Regions from separate parts of the Burkholderia mayonis genome, predicted to be linked through region 1. Evidence: predicted binding sites of a transcription regulator. Region 1 holds the regulator's gene; each other region holds the start of a gene.

Evidence for each region. Region 1 encodes LexA, which represses DNA repair genes until DNA is damaged. Its sites were predicted from a motif close to ACTGTATNNNNATACAGT; they were not measured.
Region 2: a site for LexA is predicted at 2,106-2,123, ahead of WS70_RS13630 (PA0069 family radical SAM protein). Genes of this name have one in related genera too.
Region 3: a site for LexA is predicted at 2,336-2,353, ahead of imuA (translesion DNA synthesis-associated protein ImuA). Genes of this name have one in related genera too.

Annotation. Positions count from the first base shown of each region.
Region 1 covers NZ_CP013386.1:1,717,588-1,722,383, reverse strand. The annotation lists gene WS70_RS08650 (sulfate ABC transporter substrate-binding protein) at 125-1,162, opposite strand; gene lexA (transcriptional repressor LexA) at 1,428-2,075, shown strand; gene WS70_RS08635 (hypothetical protein) at 2,142-2,468, shown strand; gene WS70_RS08630 (DUF2939 domain-containing protein) at 2,508-3,251, shown strand; gene WS70_RS08625 (universal stress protein) at 3,560-4,054, opposite strand; gene nodI (nodulation factor ABC transporter ATP-binding protein NodI) at 4,284-4,796, shown strand, end outside.
Region 2 covers NZ_CP013386.1:2,836,726-2,841,521, forward strand. The annotation lists gene WS70_RS13620 (PQQ-dependent sugar dehydrogenase) at 1-280, shown strand, start outside; gene WS70_RS13625 (NINE protein) at 393-860, shown strand; gene WS70_RS13630 (PA0069 family radical SAM protein) at 897-2,057, opposite strand; gene WS70_RS13635 (Lrp/AsnC ligand binding domain-containing protein) at 2,168-2,656, opposite strand; gene WS70_RS13640 (D-amino acid dehydrogenase) at 2,801-4,087, shown strand; gene WS70_RS13645 (acyl-CoA dehydrogenase) at 4,203-4,796, opposite strand, start outside.
Region 3 covers NZ_CP013386.1:3,408,634-3,413,429, forward strand. The annotation lists gene WS70_RS16375 (error-prone DNA polymerase) at 1-198, opposite strand, end outside; gene WS70_RS16380 (Y-family DNA polymerase) at 204-1,679, opposite strand; gene imuA (translesion DNA synthesis-associated protein ImuA) at 1,612-2,322, opposite strand; gene WS70_RS16390 (ABC transporter ATP-binding protein) at 2,713-3,507, opposite strand; gene WS70_RS16395 (ABC transporter permease) at 3,508-4,404, opposite strand; gene WS70_RS16400 (ABC transporter substrate-binding protein) at 4,564-4,796, opposite strand, start outside.

The DNA.
Region 1 (4,796 bases):
CTCTTCCAGGGTGATGCACATGGGTTCAACGGCTTGACGGACGCGCGATGCCGCCGCGTCCGTCAGCCCGATGTCGTTGTATCGCGGAACGGCGCGCCGATCGCGGCGCGCCGCCCGCCGTCGCTCATTGCGGCTTGTAGATCGAATCGAACACGCCGCCGTCGGCGAAATGCGTCTTCTGCGCATGGGTCCAGCCGCCGAACGTGTCGTCGACCGTATACAGCTTCAGCTTCGGGAACTGCTTCGTGAGCGTGGCCGGCACGTCCTTCGAGCGCGGCCGGTAGTAGTTGCGCGCGGCGATCTCCTGCCCTTCCTTGCTGTACAGGAAGTTCAGGTACGCGTCCGCGAGCCTGCGCGTGCCCTTCTTGTCGACCACCTTGTCGACGACCGCGACGGGCGGCTCCGCGAGAATGCTCGCCGACGGCACGACGATCTCGAACTTGTCGGCGCCGAATTCCTTGATCGACAGGAACGCCTCGTTCTCCCACGCGATCAGCACGTCGCCGATCCCGCGCTGCACGAAGCTCGTCGTCGCGCCGCGCGCGCCCGAATCGAGCACGCCCGCGTTCTTGTACAGCTTCGAGACGAAATCCTTCGCCGTCTGCGCATCGCCGCCCGGCTTGTGCTGCGCGTACGCCCAGGCGGCGAGGTAGTTCCAGCGCGCGCCGCCCGACGTCTTCGGGTTAGGCGTGACGATCGACACGCCCGGCTTCGTGAGGTCGTCCCAGTCCTTGATTCCCTTCGGATTGCCCTTGCGCACGAGGAACACGATCGTCGACGTGTACGGCGACGCGTTGTCCGGCAAGCGCTTCTGCCAATCCCTGTTGACGAGGCCCTTGTTCGCGAGCGCGTCGATGTCGTACGCGAGCGCGAGCGTCACGACGTCGGCCTGAAGGCCGTCGAGCACCGAGCGCGCCTGCGCGCCCGAGCCGCCGTGCGACTGCTTGAAGTTCACCGTTTCGCCCGTCTTCGCCTTCCACTCCTTGCCGAACGCCTGATTGACGTCCTGATAGAGCTCGCGCGTCGGATCGTACGAGACGTTCAGGAACGTCGTGTCCGCGAGCGCCGGCGTGAGCGCGCCGAGCGCCGCCGTCGCGCCGAGCGCGAGTGATGCGATGAGACGACGTATGCCGCCCGCCAGCCCCGTGTTGCGCTTGACCATCCGTTGTTCTCCGTAGGGGTCGTTGTTTGTGATGTTGGGCCAGTCTAACGAACAGGTTTCATCATTAAAAATAATCGTTCCTCATTTTTTAATACTCAAAAGTGGTAACGATTGCTCGATCGATGGCTATCGCGGCCGAAGCGGCGCTGTGACGCAGCCGGATCGCGGCGGAATCGCCGTGATAGCGCCGAATTTCAAGTAACGCTTGAATTTCCCCGGACACTGTATAAAAATACAGCTCACTGTCTATCCATACAGTCATGTCATGATCAAACTCACCGCCCGTCAGCAGCAAGTATTCGACTTGATTCGTCGCGCGATCGAGCGCGACGGCTTTCCGCCCACTCGCGCGGAAATCGCCGCCGAGCTCGGCTTCAGCTCGCCGAACGCAGCCGAGGAGCACTTGCGGGCGCTCGCGCGCAAGGGCGTAATCGAGCTGGCGGCGGGCGCGTCGCGCGGCATTCGCCTGATCGGCGTCGAAGATTCGCCGCACCAGTTGACGCTGCCGCACGCGGCGCTGATGCAACTGTCGCTGCCGCTCGTCGGCCGCGTCGCGGCCGGTAGCCCGATCCTCGCGCAGGAGCACATCTCGCAGCACTACGCATGCGATCCCGCGCTCTTCTCGAGCAAGCCCGACTACCTGCTGAAGGTGCGCGGCCTGTCGATGCGCGACGCCGGCATCCTCGACGGCGATCTGCTCGCCGTGCAGAAGCGGACCGAGGCGAAGAACGGCCAGATCATCGTCGCGCGGCTCGGCGACGACGTCACGGTCAAGCGCCTGATGCGCCGGCCCGGCGGCGTCGAGCTGATCGCCGAGAACCCCGATTACGAGAACATCTTCGTGAAGGCCGGCAGCGCGGAATTCGCGCTCGAAGGCGTCGCCGTCGGGCTGATCCGCCCGGGCGAATTCTGACCGCCACGCAGCCCGCCCGCGGCACCGCCCGTCTTTCCCGCCATTCGACTGGATCTGGAGAACCCTATGGAACGCCTCGCCCGCTTGCTGCCCTTCCGCCAATTCGGCCGCCTGCGCCATCTGCGCGGACGCACGCCGTGTGCGCCACTCGTCGCCGCCCAGCTGCGCAGCGAGGGCGACGCGCAGACGTCGCTGCTGCCGTCCGCACTGCCGGCATTCGCGCGCGTGTCGCTGAACGGTTCGCTCCATCACGCGGAACCCGAGCGGCGCGCGCCGGTTCGTGTCTATCACGGGCCGTCGCGCTTCATCATGGTCGGCACGGTCGATGCGATCTGCCGGATGATCGATCGCTGCATCGCCGAGGAACATTCACTGACGCAACAAGGTCTCTGATCTTCGGAGCCCGTTCGTCCGTCTCGTCGTGGAGGCCGTTTGAATTCTGCCGTGCGCCCGCAAAGGCGATTCCTGAAGCCGGTTTCGATCGTCGTCGCGCTTGTCGTCGCCGCGGTGGCGATCGTCTATGCGTATGCGTCGCCCTATCTCGCGCTCAGGCAGATGAAGCAGGCGATCGATGCGCGCGATGCGCAGGCGATCAGCACCTACGTCGATTTCCCCGCTTTGCGGATCAGCCTGAAGCAGCAGCTCACCGACGAATTGATGCGGCGCATCGACGCGCAAAAGCGCGACAATCCGCTCGCAATCATCGGCGCGCTGATCGGCTCGGCGCTTGTCGGCCCGCTCGTCGATGCTTACGCGACGCCCGACGGCGTCGCCGCGCTGATGAACGGCTTGCCGCCGCGCACGCAATCCGGACAACGGCCACCCGAGTTGAATCGACCCGCCGATCAAGCGGCGAGCCAGGCAGCGCCGGTCGCGTCTGCAGCGAGCGCGTCGGCGGGTAGCCCAGGCAATTCAGTTGCCGCGTCAAGCGACGCGACGCCTGCCGCAAGCAAAACGGCGGCGCAAGCCGCGCCGTTGCCCGTATCCGGTACGCCGTCCGCCGCCGCGAGTTCGCCATCCGGCACGTCACCGCAGACGAGCGCTGCCTACCGGCGCTTCGACGAATTCGTCGTCACGTATCGCCGCGACGACGGCAGCGCGCGCTATGCCGCGATCTTTCGCCGCAGCGGACTCTTCGGTTGGAAATTGTCGGCAGTCAATTTGCACGACGAGTGAATTTGAATCGGCCCGTCGGCCGCACGCCGCGTAAAGCATGCGTGAATGCCGGGCCCGGCGCATGCGTGCGGAAACGGCGGCGATTCAGCGGTCATTTCAAACGATACGAAACGAACCGCCGGAACCAGTCAGCCTTGCTGCTTGGCAAATCGGCTGGAACCGGTTCGATTCGTCACCCGATTAACCGATGGCGAAATGACCCGATGGTGGACATCGGCGATCAAGCGAAGCGACAAATATCGGCCGCGCCCCCGCGCGGTCGATATACGCTCCGTAGCGCCATGCGCCGATGTGTGTCGGTGGCGTAGTCAGCGTCCGGCCGTCGCCGCCGTTGCGTCCTTCGCGCTTTCAGCCTTCTGCTCCGCCGGCGACGAGCACGCGACCAGAATGCTGCACGACACGCGATCGAGCAGTTGCGTGTTGCCCGACCCCATCCACCACCGCGACAAACCGCTGCGGCAGCGATGGCCGACCACGACGAGATCGACGTTGAGCTTCGTCGCGAGATTCGCGATCTCGTCGATCGGGTAGCCGAACGCGAAATGCCCCTGCGCCTGCACGCCATGCTCGGTCAGCCAGTCGACACCCTCTTGCAAGATCTCGCGTGCGGTTTCCTCGAAGCGGCTGCACGCGACGTCGGTCAGCAAGCCGGCGCTTTGCGCGATGCTCGAGCGCATGTCGACGACCGACAGCAAGTGTGTTTCGGCTTTCAGTTCGAGCGCCAGATCGGCGCCGCATCTCAATGCCTTGCGGCCCTCGAGCGTACCGTCGTAGCACAGCAGAATTTTTTTATAGCTAGCCATCTTGGCCTCCCTAATGCGCGACCAGCGCACGAACCCATCATGCTGCGCCGCAATTCCAGATGCAAGCGCTGGAAAACGCTGATTCGCCCCGCACCGCGAACGCGCGATGATGCGATGCACGAAGCCGAGCAATGTGCGCTGTGACGAGGCAAGCGCGCTGAAGCGATGCGATCGATGCACTAGAATGGCCCGTTCGTGTTGCACGATTCCAATCGATATTCACTTGCCCATGTCCGTCGCACCGATCGATTTTCAGGCAGTCGAGAAACACTACGACGGCAAGCTCGTCGTCAACGGCTTGTCCTTTCACGTGCAGCCCGGCGAATGCTTCGGCCTGCTCGGCCCGAATGGCGCCGGCAAGACCACGACGCTCAAGATGCTGCTCGGCATCACGTATCCGGACGCAGGCTCGATCAGCCTGTGCGGCGAACCCGTGCCGTCTCGCGCGCGGCATGCGCGGCGTCGCGTCGGCGTGGTGCCGCAGTTCGACAACCTCGATCCCGACTTCACCGTCCGCGAGAACCTGGTGGTATTCGCCCGCTACTTCGGGCTCGCCGCACGCGAGGCGCGCTCGCTCGTGCCATCGCTGCTCGAGTTCGCGAAGCTCGAGAACAAGGCCGACGCGCGGGTGAGCGAGCTGTCGGGCGGGATGAAGCGGCGGCTCACACTGGCGCGCGCGCTCGTCAACGATCCCGACGTGCTCGTGCTCGACGAGCCGACGACGGGCCTCGATCCGCAGGCC
Region 2 (4,796 bases), 1.1 Mb from region 1:
GGGCGACATGTTCCCGCCCGAATACCGCAACAACATCTTCATCGCCGAGCATGGCTCGTGGAATCGCAGCCGCAAGGTCGGCTACCGGGTCATGCGCGTGATCGCCTCGCCGGACGGCCGGTCCGCGCACCAGGAAGCGTTCGTCCAGGGATGGTTGAGACCCGACGAAAGCGTCTGGGGCCGCCCGGCGGACGTGCTGCCACTGCCGGACGGATCGCTTCTCATCAGCGACGACCATGCGGGCGCGATCTACCGGATCACCTATGATGCGACGCATTGACGCAACCGCTGCGTGACCTTGCGGCGCCCCGCATCGTAGAATGCGAGCCGACCGCCGCGCCCCTGTCTCGCCGGGGCGTCTATGAATAAGACACCCAATATCCTGCCCCGACATGTCCAGCAGCACGTCCACGCCGCCCCGCTTTCGCTCGAAGACGCTCACCGCACTGCTCGCACTCCTGTTCGGTTCGCTCGGCGCACACCGTTTCTATCTGTACGGCTGGACGGACCTCGCCGGCTGGGCGCATTTGCTCGCGACGAGCATCGGCATCCCCGGGTTCCTGCTGCTCGCGGCGTCGGGACGCACGGCCGCGCTCGGCTGGTGGCTCGCCGTGCCGGGCGCGATATCGCTGCTCGCCGCGTTCCTCGCCGCGCTCGTCTACGGGCTGCGCGCCGATGACAAATGGGACACACAATTCAACGCCGCCACGGGCCGCCACAGCCGCTCCGGCTGGGGCGTCGTGTTCGTCGTGATCTTTTCGTTGCTGATCGGGGCGTTCCTGTTGATGACGGGGCTCGCGCTCGCGTTCCAGACCTATTTCGAATCACAGGTCGAGGCCGCGAAGCAGATCTCGCAATGACGCATCCGCGCGCTCTGTCGACGCACCACGTGCGACTCAAAACAGGCTGAGCTGCGAACCGTCGTCAGCCTTCCGCGCTGAGCTTGGCAGCGCGAGCGGCTTCGGCGGCTTCAGCCGCTGCGGCGCGCGAAACTGCGAAAAATCGAGAATGCCATGCGTGCGCTCGTTCAGTCCGCAGCGCTTGGCCGCCATCCGGAAGCGCTGCCTGAGCAGATCCGCCCATATCCCTTCGCCCTTCATCCGCCAGCTGAAATCGGAGTCGTAGTCCTTGCCGCCGCGCATGTCCCGCACACGTGCCATCACCCGCTCCGCGCGATCCGGGAAATGCGCGGCAAGCCATTCTGCGAAAAGCGGCGCGACCTCCCACGGCAGCCGCAGCACGATATAGCTTGCATGCGTCGCGCCCGCGTCCGCGCACGCCTCCAGCACGCGCTCGAGATCGGGCTCGGTGACGAACGGGATCATCGGCGCGACGCTCACGCCGACCGGAACACCCGCGTCGCGCAGCGCACGGATCGTCCGCAGCCGGCGCGCAGGCGTCGCGGCGCGCGGCTCGAGCGCGCGCGCGAGTTCGGGATCGAGCGTCGTGATCGTGACGGCCGCCATCACCTGCTGACGCTCGGCCATCCGCGCGAGCAGGTCGAGATCCCGCTCGATCAACGACGACTTGGTGATCGCGGCGAACGGTTGCCCGTTATCGTGCATCACCTGGATCACCTGCCGCGTGATCCGCAGTTCGCGCTCGACTGGCTGATACGCGTCGGTATTCACGCCGAGCGCGATCGGCTCCGGCACGTAACGCGGCTTCGCGAGCTCGCGCTCGAGCAATTCCGCCGCGTTCACCTTCGCGTAGATCCGGCTCTCGAAATCGAGCCCCGGCGACAGTCCAAGATAGCTGTGCGTCGGCCGCGCGAAGCAGTAGATGCAGCCGTGCTCGCAGCCGCGGTACGGATTCAGCGACACGTTGAACGGGATGTCCGGCGATGCGTTGCGCGTGAGAATCGTTCTCGCGCGCTCCTCGAACACCTGTGTGCGCAACGGGACAGGCGGCTCGCGTTCGTCGTCGCGCGCCCAGCCGTCGTCGATCACCTCGCGCGCGACGGTCTCGTAGCGCCCCTGCAGGTTGTCCACCGCGCCGCGCCCCTTGCGGGGCACGGGCGGCGCCACCGGATATTCGACGTCGGATCGATCGCTCATCACGCCTCTGGTAAGCGGCCGAAGCCGCCAATGACAATGCTGCCAATTACTGTATATTTATACAGTAATTGGCAGCACGTGCCAAGCGCTTCGGATGTGCGCTCTCGCGATCACTCGTCGACCGCGATCATCAGCGTCTCCTTGATTTCCTCCATCACGACGTAGCTCTTCGACTGCACGGCGCCCGGCAGTTGCAGCAGGATGTCGCCGAGCAGCTTCCGGTAGTCGGCCATCTCGCCGATCCGCGCCTTGATCAGATAGTCGAAATCGCCCGACACGAGGTGGCATTCGAGCACTTCGTCGATCTTCATCACCTCACGGCGGAACTGCTCGAACATGTTGCCGTTCTTGTGATCGAGCGTGATCTCGACGAACACGAGGAGCGCCGCGCCGAGCTGCCCAGGATCGACGCGCGCGTGGTAGCCGGTGATCACGCCGTCGCGCTCCATCCGCCGCACCCGCTCGATGCAAGGCGTGACCGTCAGTCCGACGCGCTCGGCGAGGTCCTTCATCGCCATGCGGCCGTCCTCTTGCAGCAGCTTCAGAATGCGCCGGTCCAGCTTGTCGAGCGCGCGCACTGGCTGACGTTGAGTTCTCATCGCTTTTTACTGAAAATTGAAAAAATACAATAACAAAACCTAGTAACTCAACAATACCATAGCGAAAAAAACTAGGTCGGATGTAGATCGCAGAGCGCATCGGTTGCGCCGCGCGCCATCCGGCGTTTTCTATCCGGAGCAGCTATGCGTGTGGTTATTTTGGGCAGCGGCGTGGTCGGCGTGGCGAGCGCCTATTATCTGGCGCGCGCGGGCCACGAAGTCACGGTGATCGACCGCGAGGCCGGCCCCGCCCTCGACACGAGCTTTGCGAACGCGGGCCAGATCTCGCCCGGCTACGCGGCGCCGTGGGCTGCGCCCGGCGTGCCGCTGAAGGCGGTCAAGTGGATGTTCGAAAAGCATGCGCCGCTCGCGATCCGTCTCGACGGCACGCGCTTCCAGCTGCAATGGATGTGGCAGATGCTGCGCAACTGCACGACCGAGCGCTATGCGCTGAACAAGGGCCGCATGGTGCGCCTCGCCGAATATAGCCGCGATTGCCTGCAGGCGCTGCGAGCCGAGACGTGCATCCAGTACGAAGGCCGCACGGGCGGCACGCTGCAGGTGTTCCGCACGCAGCAGCAACTCGACGGCGCCGCGAAGGATATTGCTGTGCTGCGCGACGCGAACGTGCCGTTCGAACTGCTGTCGCGCGACGAACTAAAGAAGGCCGAACCGGCGCTCGCCGCGGTTTCGCACAAGCTGACGGGCGGGCTGCGGCTGCCGGGCGACGAAACGGGCGACTGCCAGCTCTTCACGACGCGCCTGGCCGCGCTCGCCGAGCAGCTCGGCGTGAAGTTTCGCTTCAATACGAGCATTGATGCGCTCGCGATTGCGGGCGGCAAGATCGCCGGCGTCCAGTGCGGCGGCGAGATGGTGCGCGCCGACGCGTACGTGGTCGCGCTCGGCTCGTACTCGACGAACCTCGTCGCGAATCTCGTGAAGATTCCGGTGTATCCGCTGAAGGGCTATTCGATCACCGCGCCGATCGTCGATGCCGCGAAGGCGCCCGTGTCGACCGTGCTCGACGAGACCTACAAGATCGCGATCACCCGTTTCGACGACCGCATCCGCGTCGGCGGAATGGCGGAGATCGTCGGCTTCGACAAGCGGCTGCGCCAAGCACGCCGCGAAACGCTCGAAATGTGCGTCAACGACTTGTTCCCGGGCGGCGGCGATACGGCGAATGCGTCGTTCTGGACCGGCCTGCGCCCGATGACGCCGGACGGCACGCCGATCGTCGGCCGCACGCCCGTGCCGAATCTGTTCCTCAATACGGGCCACGGCACGCTCGGTTGGACGATGTCGTGCGGCTCGGGCCAGTTGCTCGCGGACCTGATGTCCGGCAAGAAGCCCGCGATCCGCGCGGACGACCTGTCGGTGCATCGCTATCTGACCGAAACGGACGGCGAGCACCGCCCGGCATACGCATGACGCGCTGATGCGCGACCGGCGCAGCCGCATGTGCGTGCGGCCGCGCTTCCCAAAAAGAACGGCGCCCTCAGGGGCGCCGTTCTTCGTTTCCACGTCTACTGACCGAACCGGACGATCAGAACTGGTCTTCCGTCAGCGCGAACACGCTCTGGCCGCCCTTCGCGCCGACGATCGACGCTTCGAACGCGCTTGCCTGCACGAGGATGTGCTCCGCGTAGAACTGCGCGATCGCGATCTTCGCGTCGTAGAACTTCGGATCGTCGGCGCGCTTCCGCTGTGCGACGAGAAGCGCGCGCGCCATTTGCCAGCCGCACAGCACGACGCCCGCGAGCTTCAGATACGGCACGCTGCCGGCGAACACGGCGTTCGGATCACCCTTCACGTTTGCGACGACGAAATCGACGACGTCCGACAGCGCGCGCGCACCGTGCGCCAGTTGCGTCTTCATCGCGGCGAATGCCGGGCCGTCGTGCGCGCCGAGCGCTTCGACCGTCCGCCGGATCTCGCCGACGATCGCCTTCGCAACCGCGCCGCCGTCACGCGCCGTCTTCCGGCCGACGAGGTCATTTGCCTGGATCGCGGTCGTGCCTTCGTAGATCGCGAGAATCCGCGCGTCGCGATAATACTGCGCAGCGCCCGTCTCCTCGATGAAGCCCATCCCGCCGTGCACCTGAATCCCGAGGCTCGCGACCTCGTTGACCATCTCGGT
Region 3 (4,796 bases), 1.7 Mb from region 1:
CCCCTTCGCGTTCGCCGCGACGTGCATGCGCGGCGCGCCGGCGAGCGAGCATTCGTCGGTGATCGCGATGCCGCGATAGCCGTGCGCCTTCGCCTGCTCGACGAGCTCGTCCGCCGACGACGCGCCGTGCAGGAACGAGAAATTCGACCGGCAGAACAGCTCCGCGTAGTCGGGCAGGATCTTGGATGCCGCGTCCATGCCGCTCACCCGAACAGGCCGTGCAGGAACCAGCACTGCCCCGCCGCGCCGCTGCCGCGCTCCTGGTAGACCCAGTAGCACGCGCCGTCGTCGTCCTGCGCGACGCGATAGTCGCGCGCGACGAGCTGGCCGTCGAACCAGCCCGCCTCGATTCGCTCGATCGACGACACGAACTTGAGCGGCGTGCGATAGACCGGCCAGTTCTCGCGCATCACGAGCGGCAGCGGCTCCGCGAGCAGCCACGCGGGACGCGGCGGCGCGACGGGCGGCGCGGCCGGCTTGCCGGCCGGCGCGTCGAGCGGCAGCCAGCGGTTCGCCGCCTCGGGCCGGTGATCGGCGACGGGCGCCGCGCGCAGCACGTTGTCCGCGCCGAGCCGCGCGGTCAGGAGTTCGACGAGCCGTGCGCGCGCCTCGCGAGTACCGCCCGGCTCGGGGAACAGATCGTCGGCGGGCGGCGTGACCGATTCGACGCGCGTGACGGTCAGGCGCACCGCGATCACCGCGGCTGGCAACGTGACGCGCGCGAGCCGCTCGCCGAGAACGCGCATGAAGTGCGTCTCGTCGCGCGCGGGCTCGGCGAACGCGAGCTCGAGCGACGTCGGCGGCACCGCCTGGCGGCCGCGCTCGTGCTCGAGCGCAAACGTCATCGCCGACAGCGACAGGTGCCGCGCGGCGAGCCAGCCGCATAGCTGCACGACGAGCCGCCGCGAGACGAACAGCACCGCCTCCGCATATTCGACGCGCTCCGGCAATTCGAGCCGCGCGTCGAACACGGGCGGCGCCGGCATCCATGCGAGCGGCTCCGCGACGTCGCCGTACGCGCGATCGAGCGCGGCAACGAGCGCGGGACCGCAGCGGCGCGTGAGCCCCGCGCGCGGCAGGCGGCGCAGGTCGGCGAGCGTGCGGCAGCCGAGGCCGTCGAACCAGCCGGCGTACGGGCGCGCGTCGGGCAGCAGCTCGCACGGCAGCGCATCGAGCGCGCGCACGAGCGACGCCGTCCGCACGATCCGCCGCCGCGTGCGCGGCCGGCCCGGTGCGCGCGCGAGCAGCCACGCGCCGCGCCCGGTCGGCGCGGCGGCAAGACGCGCCGCGTAGCCGAGCGTGGTGAGCGTCGCGCGCACCTGCCGGCACAGCGACGGCAGGCCGCCGAACAGCCGCAGGCTCGCGCCGACGTCGACGACGAGCGTCGCTTCGTCGTCGAGCGCGACGCACGGCGAGAAGCGCAAGAGCGCGAGCGCGACCGCACGCAGCGCATCAGCCTCGCGCGCCGGATCGCGCTCGACGAGCCGCGCGCCTGGCGCGAGCGTCAGCACGCCGCCGCGCTTCATGCCGGCGCGCACGCCGCGCGCGCGCGCGGCCGAATCGGCGACCAGCACGACGCCCTGTTCGAGCACCGCGCAGCCGTCGCCGCCGTCAGGCGACGACGGCGCGCACACGTCGAGCGGCAGGCGCGGCAGATGGATGCCGAGCAAGACGCGCATAACGGCTCTCCACGATGGGCGACGGCAACTCGAGCGGGAGCGGCTCGCCGCGCGCCGGCCCGCGGCGCTTGACGATCTCGACCGACACGCCGCCCGGCGACGGATGCAGCGCGACACGCAGCACCGCGGGCGACGGCTGCCGCGCGGCCGCAAGCGGCCGGAACATCACGAACAGCGTGTCGCCCGCGCGCGCGGCGGCGAGATGCAGGCGGCGCAACGCATCGGCGCGCGTGTTCTGCTGCCACAGCAGGAGCGCGCCGCAGCAGCCGGTCTTGAGCGCCTGCTCGGCCGCCCACAGCGCATCCGCGCCGCTGTCCGCGCGCAGCCACAGCATCGCGTCGAGCGGCACGCCGAGGCCGGTGAGCGCGCACGCATGCGGCGATTGCGGCGGCGCGACGAACGCGAGCGGCCGCCGCGCGCTGCCGGTCGCAGCGAGCGCGGGCGCGAGCACGCGCATCTCGCCGCAGCCCGCGTGCGGCACGAGCAGCTCGACGAGCCCGCCGACCGGCCAGCCGCCCCCCGGCAGCTCGGCCGACAGCGCCGCATAACCGGTGTCGACCGTGCGCGGACCGCCGCGCGCGAGCTGGGAGCCGCGCCAGAGCGACGGATGCAGCGATTCGAGGGAAAGGGAGGAGCCGGACATCGCGTTGCCGATAACTGTATATTTGTACAGTATATGGCAACGCCTCCGCGACGCACAGCAACCGATGTGAAACCGGCCTTTCGTCAGAGGATCGGAGGAAAAATCGAATCGGAACCCGCGGAGCGCTACGGCAATGAACCTCCGCTGCCCCGCCCCAGACAGCCGCCGGACAGCCGCTCGGAATTGTCCGCTTCGGCAAGCCGCGACACCCGCTCGCACGAAGTCGCGGCGGCCGGAAACGCAAAATCCCCGCCGCCGCACCGGTCGAAACGAAACCGCCGCACCCGGAACCCGAGAACGGACGGCTCGCCCCGCGTCGCACGCCGCCGCCCTTTCGCCGCCCCGAACGCCGCGCGCAACGCCGCCGCGTCCCCGTCCCGCCGCCGAACGTCAGCCGAGCAGCAACGCGTCGTCGTCGAGCTTCTCGTGCCGCGTCTTCTCGAACAGTTTCAGCAGATCGGGCACGTCGAGCCCGCGGCGCTCGTCGCCGGACACGTCGAGCACCACCTGCCCCTGATGCAGCATCACCGTGCGATCGCCATAATCGAGCGCCTGCCGCATGCTGTGCGTGACCATCATCGTCGTCAGTTTGCTCTCGGCGACGATTCGCGCCGTCAGCTCCAGCACGAACGCTGCCGTCTTCGGATCGAGCGCGGCCGTGTGCTCGTCGAGCAGCAGGATCCGCGACGGCTGCAGCGACGCCATCAGGAGGCTCACCGCCTGCCGCTGCCCGCCCGACAACAGGCCGATGCGGTCGGCGAGCCGGTTCTCGAGCCCGAGATTCAACAGCCGCAGCTTGTCGCGAAACAGCTCGCGCGACGCGCGGTTCAGCGACGGCCGAAAGCCGCGCCGCGCGCCGCGCGCCATCGCGAGCGACATGTTCTCCTCGATCGTCAGCGCTTCGCAGGTGCCAGCCATCGGGTCCTGGAACACGCGCGCGACAAGTGGCGCGCGGCCCCACGCGGGCTTGCGCGTGACGTCGACGCCGTCGATCGTGATTTGCCCCGAATCGACCGGCTGATCGCCGCTCACCGCGTTCAGGAACGTCGACTTGCCGGCGCCGTTCGAGCCGATGACCGTGACGAATTGGCCGTTCGGGATGTCGAGCGACAGCCCTCGCAGCGCGCGCGTCTCGATCGGCGTGCCGGGGTTGAACGTGAGCTTCAGGTCTTGTGCGGACAGCATTTACACCCCTCCCGTCTTGCGGGCGAACAGCTTCTTGCGCGTCGCGGGCAGCACGAGCGCAACCGTCACGAGCACGGCCGTCACGAGGTTCAGGTCCTGCGCCTTCAGGCCGATGAACTCGCTGTTGAGCGCGAGCGCGATGAAGAAACGATAGAGGATCGCGCCGAGCACGACGGCGAGCGTCGTGAGGAAGAGCCGCCGCGCGGGCAGCAGCGTCTCGCCGATGATCACGGCGGCGAGCCCGATCACGATCGTGCCGATCCCCATCGAGATGTCCGAGCCGCCCTGCGTCTGCGCGAACAGCGCGCCCGCGAGCGCGACGAGCGCGTTCGACAGCGCCATCCCGGACAGCGTCGCGCGGCCGGTCGCGATGCCTTGCGCGCGCGCCATCCGCGGATTCGCGCCCGTCGCGCGCATCGCGAGCCCCAGCTGCGACGAGAAGAACCAGTCGAGCCCGAGCTTCGCGACCACAACGACGACGCACAACAGCGCCGGCCGCAGCACGTAGTCGGGCATCCAGTCGGGCTGCAGCACCGTGAAGAGCGTGGGCTCGGTGATGAGCGGCACGTTCGGCCGCCCCATGATCCGCAGGTTCACCGAATAGAGCGCGATCATCATCAGGATGCTCGCGAGCAGATCCATGATCTTCAGGCGCACGTTGAGCCAGCCGGTGACGAAGCCCGCGCACGCGCCTGCGGCGATCGCGACGAGCGTCGACGTGAACGGATCGTGGCCCGCGGAGATCAGCGTCGCGGCGACCGCGCCGCCGAGCGGAAAGCTGCCGTCGACGGTCAAGTCGGGAAAGTTGAGGATGCGAAACGAGATCAGCACCCCGAGGGCGACGAGGCTGAAGATGAGGCCGATCTCCAGCGCGCCCAGAAGAGAGAAAAGAGACATGGTGGGGAAATCCTGTTGCTGCGTGCTGGGCGGGACGGGACGGCGCGCGGCGGCGGCGCCCGACCCGGCCCGAGCCCGTGGGCCGCGCGCAGCGAGCGGCCCGCCGAGGCCCGCCGAACGAGCACCCTCGTTCGGCGGGCGCCGGCTCGCGCGCTCGCGTTACTTGATGACCGTCTTCGCCTCTTTGACGAGATCGGGCGCGAGCGTCACGCCCTGCTTCGCGGCCGCGTCGGCGTTGACGAACAGCTCGAGGTTGCTGCTCGTCTCGGACGCGATCGCCCCCGGCTTCTCGCCCTTCAGGATCCGCGCGACGACCTTGCCCGTCTGCCGGCCGAGGTCGCCGTAGTTGATGCCGAGCGCCGCGACGCCGCCGCGCTTCACGCTGTCGGTGT